DNA from 4 places in the Erwinia sp. INIA01 genome. Region 2 is predicted to be linked to each of the others. Evidence: predicted binding sites of a transcription regulator. Region 2 holds the regulator's gene; each other region holds the start of a gene.
What was found. Region 2 encodes PurR, which represses purine synthesis genes. Its sites were predicted from a motif close to CANGCAAACGTTTGCNTG; they were not measured.

Region 1: a site for PurR is predicted at 1,443-1,460, ahead of purL (phosphoribosylformylglycinamidine synthase). Genes of this name have one in related genera too.
Region 3: a site for PurR is predicted at 1,542-1,559, ahead of guaD (guanine deaminase). Genes of this name have one in related genera too.
Region 4: a site for PurR is predicted at 1,508-1,525, ahead of glyA (serine hydroxymethyltransferase). Genes of this name have one in related genera too.

The regions. Positions count from the first base shown of each region.
Region 1 covers NZ_JAPDNC010000006.1:100,455-103,595, reverse strand. Annotated here, with positions in the region: gene purL (phosphoribosylformylglycinamidine synthase) at 1-1,355, opposite strand, end outside; gene mltF (membrane-bound lytic murein transglycosylase MltF) at 1,625-3,082, shown strand; gene tadA (tRNA adenosine(34) deaminase TadA) at 3,085-3,141, opposite strand, start outside.
Region 2 covers NZ_JAPDNC010000020.1:35,382-38,522, reverse strand. Annotated here, with positions in the region: gene OMR58_RS24315 (C40 family peptidase) at 1-135, shown strand, start outside; gene cydH (cytochrome bd-I oxidase subunit CydH) at 201-290, opposite strand; gene purR (HTH-type transcriptional repressor PurR) at 586-1,611, shown strand; gene punR (DNA-binding transcriptional activator PunR) at 1,635-2,549, opposite strand; gene punC (purine nucleoside transporter PunC) at 2,661-3,141, shown strand, end outside.
Region 3 covers NZ_JAPDNC010000010.1:202,648-205,788, forward strand. Annotated here, with positions in the region: gene guaD (guanine deaminase) at 1-1,326, opposite strand, end outside; gene ydfG (bifunctional NADP-dependent 3-hydroxy acid dehydrogenase/3-hydroxypropionate dehydrogenase YdfG) at 1,806-2,552, shown strand; gene OMR58_RS18535 (YnfA family protein) at 2,633-2,962, opposite strand; gene OMR58_RS18540 (DUF1283 family protein) at 3,098-3,141, shown strand, end outside.
Region 4 covers NZ_JAPDNC010000006.1:111,613-114,753, forward strand. Annotated here, with positions in the region: gene glnB (nitrogen regulatory protein P-II) at 1-46, shown strand, start outside; gene hmpA (NO-inducible flavohemoprotein) at 128-1,309, opposite strand; gene glyA (serine hydroxymethyltransferase) at 1,628-2,881, shown strand; gene OMR58_RS12540 (3-phenylpropionate MFS transporter) at 3,004-3,141, shown strand, end outside.

The sequences.
Region 1 (3,141 bases), on a different contig from region 2:
GCGGCACCGCCGCCCAGACCGATATTCATCGCCGGGCCACCCAGTACGATCAGCTTGGCACCCACGGTGATTTCGCCTTTCTGCACGTGATCGGCACGGATGTTACCAATACCACCGGCCAGCATGATCGGCTTGTGGTAGCCGCGCAGCTCTTCGCCGTTGTGGCTGTTAACACGCTCTTCATAGGTACGGAAGTAGCCGTTCAGCGCCGGGCGACCAAATTCGTTGTTAAACGCCGCACCGCCCAGAGGGCCTTCGGTCATGATATCCAGCGCGGTAACGATACGTTCAGGTTTGCCGAAATCCTCTTCCCACGGCTGTTCAAAGCCCGGGATACGCAGGTTAGACACGGAGAAGCCAACAAGGCCGGCTTTTGGCTTCGCACCGCGTCCGGTTGCGCCTTCATCACGAATTTCGCCACCTGAACCGGTCGCGGCACCCGGCCACGGAGAAATTGCCGTCGGGTGGTTATGGGTTTCTACCTTCATCAGGATGTGCGTATCTTCCTGATGGAAGTCATAGGCACCCTGACGGTCAGCGTAGAAACGGCCGACCTGAGAACCTTCCATCACCGCGGCATTGTCTTTATAGGCAGACAGCACGTGGTCCGGGGTCTTCTCGAAGGTGTTTTTGATCATCTTGAACAGCGACTTCGGCTGCTGCTCACCGTCAATCACCCAGTCGGCATTGAAAATTTTGTGACGGCAGTGCTCGGAGTTTGCCTGGGCAAACATATAGAGCTCGATGTCGTTCGGGTTGCGCCCCAGTTTTTCAAACGCGGCCAGCAGGTAGTCGATCTCATCCTCGGCCAGTGCCAGGCCCAGCTTGATATTGGCTTGAACCAGTGCATCACGACCTTCACCCAGAACGTCCACGCTCTGTACCGGCGCGGGCTGATGGTGTGCGAACAGCTGCTCGGCCTGATTCAGATCCGTAAACACGGTTTCCATCATGCGATCGTGCAGCAGAGCGGCCAAAGCCCCCCACTGTGCATCAGTCAGCTGTGGAGCCTGAATATAGAAGGCCAGGCCGCGCTCAAGGCGCAGAACCTGCGGCAGGTCGCAGTTGTGGGCGATATCGGTCGCTTTGGATGACCACGGGGAGATCGTGCCGGGACGCGGGGTCACCAGCAGCAGGCGGCCTTCCGGGGTATGCTCAGCGAGAGAAGGACCGTATTTCAGCAGGCGCTGCAGGCGCGCTTTTGCATCCGCATCAAGCGGAGCGCTGACATCGGCGAAATGGACGTACTCGGCGTAAATATCACTCACCGGCAGGTGAGCGTCCTGAAAGCGGGTCAGCAGTTTGTTAATACGAAATGCCGACAGGGCGGGCGAACCACGCAGAATTTCCATCATTAAAGATCTCTCGTCTCGAAGCGCCGGGCGACGCTTCATTGGGCGCAACAGGGAAAACGGGCGCTATTATAGAGAATCCCCACCGGTTACGAAACCGTTTGCGCAGAATTAATCGACATCCAGAATTGGCTGAAAATTACACGATTCAGGTTGATTTAAGTTGCGATGCCACGCGGACTTGAGCAAAATGCCCCACGCTCAGGAGCAATTATAGCCAATAAATACTGCCGTAAAAGACAGATACCTGAGAGCTACCGAGAGATAACTATTTGAAACGCCTAAAATTAAATTACCTGCTCATCGGGCTGGTTATGGTGCTGCTCGCGCTTGCACTGTGGCCGTCGATACCCTGGTACGGCGGTGCAACCGACCGCATCGCGCAGATAAAATCGCGAGGAGTTTTACGTGTGAGCACGATAAATTCTCCTTTGACTTATTACACCGTCAATAAATCACCGGCCGGTATGGACTACGAGCTGGCAAAACGCTTTGCCGATTATCTCGGCGTGAAGCTGGAAGTAACCGTGCGCCCGAACCTGAGCGATCTGTTTGACGATCTGGAAGATGACAAAGCTGATGTGCTGGCGGCCGGTTTAATTTACAACAATGAGCGTCTGGCGCATTTTCGCGCCGGTCCGACCTACTATTCCGTTTCGCAGCAGCTGGTGTACCGCATCGGCGCAGCCAGACCGAAGAACCTCGGCGATCTGAAAGGACGGCTGATCGTCGCATCCGGCTCAGCCTATCTTTCCACCCTGCGCGATTCGAAAGAGAATCAGTACCCGGACCTCGACTGGGCGATCTCCACCGATCAAACGCCGCAGACGCTGCTGCAGGCAGTTGCCGATGGCAAAATCGATTATACGGTGGGTGATTCGGTCACTATTGGCCTGATGCAGCGTATTCATCCGCAGCTGGCGGTGGCGTTTGATATCTCCGATGAAGAGCCCGTCACCTGGTATATCCAGCGGGAACAGGACGACAGCCTGAATGCGGCGATGCTCGACTTCTATAACGAGATGGGCGAAGAAGGTGCAATGGCGCGTCTGGATGAGAAGTATCTCGGCCACGTCGGTACTTTTGACTATGTTGATACCCGGACATTCCTGCGAGCCATCGATGGCACGCTACCGGCGATCCAGCCGCTGTTTGAGAAATATGCGCAGAGCATCGACTGGCGACTGCTGGCGGCAATCTCTTACCAGGAATCACACTGGAACCCCCAGGCTACCTCGCCAACCGGCGTGCGCGGGATGATGATGTTAACGCGTAACACCGCAGACAGCCTGAACGTGACGGACCGTACCGATCCCGAGCAAAGCGTACGCGGCGGCAGCGAGTATTTGGTAAAGATGATGGAGAAAGTGCCGGCAGGAATCCCGGATGATGAACGCATCTGGTTCGCCCTCGCCGCTTACAATATGGGTTATGCCCATATGCTGGATGCGCGCAAGCTGACGGAAAAACAGCAGGGTAATCCTGACAGCTGGGCAGATGTAAAGCTGCGTCTGCCGATGTTAAGCCAGAAGCGTTACTACAGCCAGACCACCAATGGCTATGCGCGCGGGCACGAAGCCTACGCGTATGTCGAGAATATTCGTAAGTATCAGATAAGCCTGGTGGGGTACCTGGAAGATCAGGAAAGAAAGCTGGCGCAGAAGGCCGCAACCGAGGCCGAGTTGGGTAACGCCTACCCTGCCGTTCCGCCGCAGCTGGCGATGAACTGAGGCTAAATCGCCTTCCCCGCCTGACGCTGCGCTTTTTTCTCCGCGCGCCGATGGCGGAA
Region 2 (3,141 bases):
TATCTTGGTGGTGGAAAATTCATTCAGTCACCGAGAACCGGCAAAGACATTCAGGTAAGCGCGCTGGGCGATGATTACTGGCAGGAGCACTATATTGGTGCCCGTCGAATGATGACGCCAAAAACAATTCGCTGATTGCGCAACGCGGTAAGCGATTGCTGAATTGCTAATCGGGAGGAGCCATGCTCCTCCCGATTTTTTTAGTGCAGAATAGCCGTAAAGCTAAATGCAATAATCATCAGTAGCGCACCCACCGTGGTCAGCAGTGAGAATTTCAGATCGGTACTCATCGTCTCTCCTTAATAACCCTGCAAAATGTATGCACAAAGATTTTCCCACAGTTCCCCGTAAAAATCTCGTTTTCTCTGCGCAGCCTTGTTAGAATTCCTCTTTTCCGTTGCGCAACAGTAGCGGATAACGGTTTTTGCCAGCTCTGCAGTCACTCTACGGACGATTTTTTCCCCTTTCCGACCCGTTGCGACAGCATCCAAACCACTTTGGTCTGGTGGGAAAAGGCTGCACCCAGGCAAACGTTTAACCAACCTGTTATCAAATAGTTACGATAACACCAGGAGCATAAGTTTAATGGCAACAATTAAGGATGTGGCAAAGCGAGCCGGGGTGTCTACAACCACGGTTTCCCACGTAATTAATAAAACGCGCTTTGTAGCCGAAGAGACCCGTGAAGCGGTGTGGGCAGCAATTAAGGAATTGCACTATTCCCCCAGCGCCGTGGCACGCAGTCTGAAGGTCAACCACACCAAAACCATCGGCCTGCTCGCCACCTCCAGCGAAGCGCCCTATTTTGCCGAAATTATTGAAGCCGTGGAAAACCGCTGCTTTGCCAAAGGCTATACCCTGATCCTTGGGAATGCACATAACGACCTGAACAAACAGCAGGCTTATCTGTCGATGATGGCGCAGAAGCGCGTCGACGGGCTGCTGGTGATGTGCTCTGAGTACCCGGATTCATTAATCTCGATGCTGGAAGACCACCGCAATATCCCGATGGTGGTCATGGACTGGGGTGAATCGCGCGGAGATTTCACCGATACCGTGCTGGATAACGCCTTTGAAGGCGGCTATCTGGCCGGGCGTTATCTGATTGAGCGTGGGCATCGTGATATCGGTGCCATCCCGGGACAGCTGGAGCGTAACACCGGCGGCGGTCGCCATGCGGGGTTCCTCAAGGCGCTGAACGAAGCCGGGATTACACTGCGTGAAGAGTGGCTGGTTCAGGGCGACTTTGAACCTGAATCCGGCTATCGGGCCATGCAGCAGATTCTGGGGCAGAAACAGCGCCCGACCGCCATCTTCTGCGGCGGCGACGTCATGGCGATGGGTGCAATTTGCGCCGCGGACGAGATGGGCCTGCGCGTTCCACAGGATATTTCAGTGATCGGCTATGATAACGTGCGCAACGCACGCTATTTCACACCGGCGCTGACCACGGTGCACCAGCCGAAAGAGCGGCTGGGAGAAACCGCGTTCGATATGCTGCTCGATCGCATCACCAGCAAGCGTGAAGAACCGCAGACCATTGAAGTTCATCCGTCACTGATTGAACGCCGCTCCGTGGCCGATGGTCCGTTCCGCGACTATCGCCGCTAATCCCTTGCTCGTTTACCGTTCGCTCAGGCGGACGGTTCACTCAGCCATTCAGCATTCAGCGTATCGCTGTCGCCAACATAATCCAGCAGCCAGCGCAGCGCCGGTGATGCACTCTGTTCCGACCAACTCAAGCAGCATGGGCTGATCGGGAACGGGTTTGCCAGCGTCAGTTCCGCAATTCCCCCTTCAGCAATCCAACCCTGGGCAAAGTGCCCCGGGATCATGCCGACGCACAGTCCGGCGCGCAGGCAGTCTAACGCGCTGTCCCAGTCCGGGACCACCAGCCGCCGCTGATTATCCAGCGTCCAGGTGTTACGCTTCGGCAACGCGCGCGAGGTGTCCTCCAGCGTCAGAGATGGCCATTCCCGCAGCAGATCGTCGCTAAGCGGTCCCGTCTGTTGCAATAAGGGATGATCCGCCTGCACGACACAGCGCCAGTTAAGGCTGCCCATATCGCGAAAGGCGAAGCGCCCGCCCACCGGCACCGCCTGCGTAGCCCCGATAGCCGCATCAACGCGGCCATCCGCCAGCGCATCCCATACGCCGTTAAACACTTCGGGGAAGATATGCAGTTCCATATCGGGGAAGTGACGGTAGAAATCGACGATAAGCTGACGGGTACGCTGCGGCCTGACGATGCGGTCAACGGCGATATTAATCTGACCGCGCCAGCCGTTAGCCACCTGCTGACAGCGGCGTCGTGTGGCAAGCATTTTTTTGATAACAAAACGCCCTTCTTCGCTGAACACCCGTCCCGCTTCTGTCAGTACCACATCGCGATGGCGGCGCTCAAACAGGCTGACGGCCAGCCACTGCTCCAGCTGGCGTACGGTATAGCTCACCGCAGAAGGCACGCGGTGAAGCTCAGCCGCTGCGGCGGTAAAACTGCCGGTTCTGGCAACGGCTTCAATCACTTCCAGAGAATGTTCTGACCACATCGCTTTGCCTGCAAATTTTTTCAACGGAACTGACGAATATTAGCGTTTCACAAGCGTAAGTGCATCCCTTTACACTCCCTGCGATAAAAAACTGCCCTGTACGAGTAAAATATGCCTTCAAAATTCTTTATCGTTTATCTGGCCATGCTGAGCATGCTGGGTTTCCTTGCTACCGATATGTACCTGCCCGCTTTTGGTGAGATGCAGCAGGATCTTGCCACCGGTTCTGGCGTTATCAGCGCCAGCCTGAGCATCTTCCTTGCCGGCTTTGCCTGCGCACAGCTGATTTGGGGATCACTGTCCGACCGCCTTGGCCGCAAGCCCGTGCTGCTGGTGGGGCTGGGAATGTTCGCCATCGGCTGTGCTGCCATGATGTGGGTGCATTCCGCCCCATGGCTGCTGTTTTTCCGTTTCATGCAGGCTGTGGGTGTGTGTGCCGCCGCCGTAAGCTGGCAGGCCCTGGTTGTCGATCGCTACAGCGCCGAGCAGGCAAAACGCGTATTCGCCACCATTATGCCGCTGGTTGCGCTTTCACCGGCGCTGGCACCGCTGATGGGGGCCTGGCTGCTGGAGCATTTTTCCTGGCGGGCAA
Region 3 (3,141 bases), on a different contig from region 2:
TGCCTGCCGGGATTTATCACACTGCCACACGCAGCGGCCCTCAACCCAGGTCGCGGCGATGTTGCGGTCATCACCCAGGGTCATCAACACAAACAGCTTTTCCCAGATATCGAGGCTGTTGCCGTGGCGCAGGGTTTGCAGCGCGGACACCGCCGGATCGATCGCCACAAAATCCGCATCTTTACCCGGCATAAAGCTGCCGATATGCCGGTCCAGATCCAGCGCCTTCGCCCCGCCGAGAGTGGCGTGATAAAAGGCTTCACAGGCTGAAAGTTTGTAGCGCTGAAGCTGCCCCACCTTGTAGGCCTCGCCGAGGGTTTGCAGCATATTGAATGTAGTGCCTGCACCAACATCGGTGCCCACACCCATTTTCACCCCTTTCTGCCAGCAGGTTTGCAGATCGAACAATCCGCTGCCGAGGAACAGATTAGAGGTTGGGCAGAAGGCGACAGCGGAATCGGTGTGGTGCAGGCAGTCCCACTCTTCATCTTCAAGGTGCAGGCAGTGGGCAAACAGGCTGCGGCGGCCGGTCAGCTGATACTGATGATAAACATCAAGATAGCCGCTATTTTCAGGGAACAGCGCCTTCACCCAGGCGACCTCCTGCGGGTTTTCGCTCAGATGTGTATGCAGCCAGGTATCCGGGAACTCCTCACGCAGCTGGCGGACTTTTTCCAGCAGCTGCGGTGAGGATGTGGGGGCAAAACGCGGCGTCAGCGCATAGCTCAGGCGACCAACGTTGTGCCAGCGTTCAACCAGCTCGCGCGTCTGCCGATAGCTTTGTTCCGGCGTTTCGGTCAGCGCTTCCGGCGCGTGGCGATCCATCATCACTTTACCGGCGATCAGCCGCATCCCCAGGCCGTGCGCGGCCGAAAATAGCGCGTCTACCGATTCCGGGTGGACAGTGCCAAACACCAGCGCGGTGGTGGTGCCGTTGCTTAGTAGCTGCTGGAGGAAAAATGCCGACATTTGCGCAGAGTGCTGCGGGCAGTGGTACTGACTTTCCACCGGAAAGGTGTACTGATTCAGCCACTCGAGCAACTGCTCGCCAAAGGCCCCGATCATCTCGGTTTGCGGATAGTGAATATGCGTGTCGACAAATCCCGGGACGATCAGCTTGCCACGATAATCCACCAATTCGCAGCCCGGTGGCAGTTGTGAACTCTCCTCCTGCCAGGGGCTGAGGGAAACAATTTTGCCTGCATTAAGCAACAGCAGGCCATCTTCGATGTAGCGCGCGGCGTCTAAAAGTTCATCCGGCGTACTCACCGTACGGGTAATATCGAAAAAACTGCCGCGAATGGCGTGGCTACAGGTTACTGGCATAATTATTCCTTCAAGCACGGCGGAAGATCCGTCCCGCAATTCACGGGAGAGGTGCTGGTTATAGATAAACAAACAGAGTGACCATTCTGTTTCAGAAAAAACATACTCTGCTGTTTTGCAAAAACCGTACCAGTGAGAATAAATAAATTAATCATATTTATCAGTAAGATAAATTAAATTCCGGCAAACATCATATTTTGGGATGATAAAAACGACAGGCAACCGTTTGCTATTTAATGCGCAAACGGTTGCCTGGCATTAATAATAAATACGCTCATCTATCGGACATTATTCGTCTGCTTCCTGGCACCGAAATAACGCAAAGTCCGTCACTTTCGCACCATGCTGGTGCGACATTTTCTTATTAATCATAACCATTCGCTTCTTATCACACCTGCCATGAGATGGTATGGTGATCGGCGCTGCATGGTGGAAATTTCCGGGTTAAGACGCCCAATTTTGTATTGAGGAACAGTGAGATGATCGTATTTGTTACCGGCGCGACCGCTGGTTTTGGTCAGAGCATTACCCGTCGTTTTATCGCGCAGGGTCATCAGGTGATTGCAACCGGCCGCCGTCAGGAACGCCTGGATGCACTGAAGGAAGAGCTGGGTGAGAATGTCTATACGCTGAAGCTTGACGTGCGCGACCGCGCGGGCATCGATGAGGCGATTGCCAGCCTGCCCGCCGAATGGCGCAACATTGACGTTCTGGTCAACAACGCCGGTCTGGCTCTGGGGATTGAACCGGCGCAGCGCGCCAGCCTGGATGACTGGGAAGATATGATCGACACCAACAATAAAGGGCTGGTGTACATGACGCGTGCCATCCTGCCGGGCATGGTGGAACGCAACATCGGTCATATCATCAATCTGGGTTCGATTGCCGGTAGCTGGCCGTATCCTGGCGGCAACGTTTATGGCGCAACTAAAGCCTTCGTGCGTCAGTTCAGCTTCAACCTGCGTACCGATCTGCACGGCACTGCACTCCGCGTGACCGATATCGAGCCGGGTCTGGTGGGCGGCACTGAGTTTTCTAACGTGCGCTTTAAGGGCGATGATGCCCGTGCCGACGGCGTTTATGACGGCGCTGTACCGCTGACGCCGGAAGACGTGACCGAAGCGGTCTGGTGGGTCGCCACGCTGCCAGCGCATGTGAACATTAACGCGCTGGAAATGATGCCGGTGGGTCAAAGCCAGGCCGGTTTACGCGTGCATAAGTCGTAATTTGCTGCGCGTCTCCTGCTCCCGCTTACGGCGGGGGCAGATCCGCAATTCCTCAAGCATTTAAACGTTCTCAGATGCAGCTAAATGGTTTTTCCCCATCCCGCCACGATAATCAGCATTCCGCAGAACGCCACCGCGGCCCCAACCCAGTCCCATGTACTGAGCTTTACACCGTCCACCACCCGCAGCCAGACCAGCGCGGTCACAACATACACGCCACCGTAGGCAGCATAGACGCGCCCGCTCGCCTCCGGATGCAGAGTTAACAGCCAGACGAAAATCATCAAACTTAGCGCAGCGGGCAGCAGCAGCCACGGGGAGCCGCCTTTTTTTAACCAAAGCCAGGGTAAGAAACAGCCAATGATTTCAGCCAGCGCGGTGGCAAAAAACAGTAACGTGGTGGTCAACATACGTGTAAATCTCTCCGAATCCTCAATGAACACACCGGGTCGCTGTTGAGCACTTCGGCGCTGATGATATACTTATTGGCAATATCTGCGCAGCAGTTCTCTTCGCTTCGCGTCTGTAAAGAAAGGAAACCTTTGATGAAATCACTACAACAACGTCTGACCCGCACCACCCTACCACT
Region 4 (3,141 bases), on a different contig from region 2:
CGTTGTGCGTATCCGCACCGGTGAAGAAGACGAAGAAGCGATTTAATCGCTGTTTTTCACTTGCGTAACAGGGCCTGAATATTCAGGCCCTGCTCATTTCTGGCGTTACGATCGGCAGAAAGGTTGGTTACAGCGCTTTGTGCGGGCCAAAAACTTCATAATGAATACGATCGTGCGAAACGCCCAGCTGTTGTAGCTGCTGCTCTACCGCCTCCATAAAGCCCACCGGCCCACATAGATAATATTGCATGGCCGGATCGCTGAGCATGGACTCCAGCGGTGACAGGTTGATAAGTCCATGCGTGTTGAACTTCTCTTTATCCTGAGCAGTGGGATGACTGTACCAGATATGCTGCGTAAATCGCGGCAGGTGGGCTCCGGTTTCCGTGACTTCTTTCGCAAAGGCGTGCGTGCTGCTGTTATCGGCGGCGTGGAACCACTGCACCGTCGACGGATGTCGGCTCTCTGCCAGCTGATGCAGCATCGCCAGCATCGGCGTTAGCCCCACGCCTGCAGAAATCAGCGTAACCGGTGTTTCCGGCTTCACGTCGAGGAAGAAATCACCGGCCGGTGGAGCAACGCGCAGATGCGTGCCCACTTTCTGCTGATGCAGCCAGCTGGACATCGTCCCGCCTTGTTCATGGCGTACGGCAAGACGATAATTTTTGCCGTTCGGTGAGCGGGTGAGTGAATACTGACGAATTTCTTTGTTTTCAAATGAAGGATCGTCCACCCACAAGGCAAGATACTGCCCCGCGCGATAGCTCGCGACAGGCTGGCCGTCGGCCGGTGTCAGCACAAAACTTTTGATTACCGCGCTTTGTGGGGTGATTTCGCTAATAACGAATTCTCGCGTTCCCCTCCAGCCACCGGGTTTCTGCTCGGAAAGTTCATAAATCTGCTCTTCACGCTGCACGAAGATTCCGGCCAGCACGCCATAGGCTTTGCCCCAGGCCTCAAGAACCTCTTCACCCGGATGCAGCATTTCATCAATGCTGGCCAGCAAGTGCGTACCGACAATGTTGTATTGCTCAGGCCGAATGGCAAAACTGGTATGCTTTTGGGCTATTTTTTCCACGGCGGGGCCAAGCGCCGCCAGATTATCGATATTGCTGGCATAGGCGCAGACGGCATTAAACAGCGCTTCCCGCTGGTGGCCGTTGCGCTGATTGCTCATATTAAAAATATCTTTCAGTTCGGGATTGTGGCTGAACATACGATCGTAAAAGTGGGCCGTCAGGCTTGGTCCGAGTTCGAGAATGGCGGGAATGGTGGATTTGACGATGGCAATGGTCTGATTATCTAGCATAGTGAACTCCCTGATTTTATAACGTGTATTTCAGATGCATTAATTTTCGGGAAATTGCATTGTAAATACCCATCTGAGAATCAGGGTTATTTATCCGTGCTGATGGCGTGGGCTTGTTGAACAAGCTGCAAGTTGATAATGAGGAAAACTCCGTAACCAACTGCTTGCAAAAATGATATCTAAGCCTTGCTGGCTCTGAAGCCAATCGTTTGCGCAAAAAGGCGGTCATGGCGCTATTCAACGGCAGGGTAACAGTTTAAACTGTTGCCCAACACCCCGAAGTTCCTTATTAAAAGTCAGTTGAGTCAGGAGATGCAGATGTTAAAGCGTGATATGAACATTGCCGATTACGATGCCGATTTATGGCAGGCGATGGAGCAGGAGAAAGTGCGTCAGGAAGAGCACATCGAGCTGATTGCTTCAGAAAACTATACCAGCCCACGTGTAATGCAGGCTCAGGGATCCCAGCTGACTAACAAATATGCCGAAGGGTATCCGGGGAAACGCTATTACGGTGGCTGTGAGTACGTGGATATCGTTGAGCAGCTGGCTATCGACCGCGCTAAAGCGCTGTTTGGTGCCGACTATGCCAACGTGCAGCCGCATTCCGGTTCACAGGCGAACTTCGCTGTTTACACCGCGCTGCTGCAGCCGGGCGATACCATTCTGGGTATGAACCTGGCACACGGTGGTCACCTGACCCACGGTTCCCCGGTTAACCTGTCCGGCAAACTGTATAAAGTCATTCCTTACGGTATCGATGAAACCGGCAAAATCGACTACAACGAGCTGGCCGAACTGGCTAAACAGCACCAGCCGAAAATGATCGTAGGCGGCTTCTCCGCATACTCTGGCGTGTGTGACTGGGCTAAAATGCGTGAAATCGCTGACAGCGTTGGCGCATACCTGTTCGTCGATATGGCCCACGTTGCTGGTCTGATCGCTGCTGACGTTTACCCTAACCCGGTACCACACGCACACATCGTGACCTCGACTACCCATAAAACCCTGGCGGGTCCTCGCGGTGGTCTGATCCTGGCTCAGGGCGGTGACGAAGATCTGTATAAGAAACTGAACTCAGCGGTATTCCCTGGCGGCCAGGGCGGCCCTCTGATGCACGTTATCGCCGGTAAAGCGGTGGCGTTCAAAGAAGCGATGGAGCCAGAGTTCAAAACCTACCAGCAGCAGGTTGCTAAAAACGCACGAGCGATGGTTGAAGTGTTCCTGGAGCGTGGCTACAACGTAGTTTCCGGCGGCACCCATAACCATCTGTTCCTGCTGGACCTGGTTGACAAAAACCTGACCGGTAAAGAAGCCGACGCCGCTCTGGGCCGTGCTAACATCACCGTCAACAAAAACAGCGTGCCTAACGATCCGAAGAGCCCGTTCGTGACTTCCGGTATTCGCATCGGTTCTCCAGCTGTAACCCGTCGTGGTTTCAAAGAAGCTGAAGTGCGCGAGCTGGCTGGCTGGATCAGCGATATTCTTGACAATATCAATGACGAAGGCGTGAGCGAGCGCGTGAAGAAGCAGGTTCTGGATATCTGCGCCCGCTTCCCGGTATACGCATAATCCGCTAGCAGCTCCTTTACTGCGAGCCGTTGCACAGATAACGGGGCACTTTGTGTCCCGTTATTTTTTTATCTGTCCGCACGGTGTAGAGTACCGCCGAAACTTACTCTGTCGGATGGAACATGACGATACGATCGACGTACTGGCTGGGGCTGGGCTACTTCACTTATTTCTTTGCCTACGGCATCTACCTGCCATTTTGGGGCGTCTGGCTTGAGGGCAGCGGCATGAAGCCTGAGCAGATCGGTCTGCTGCTTGGC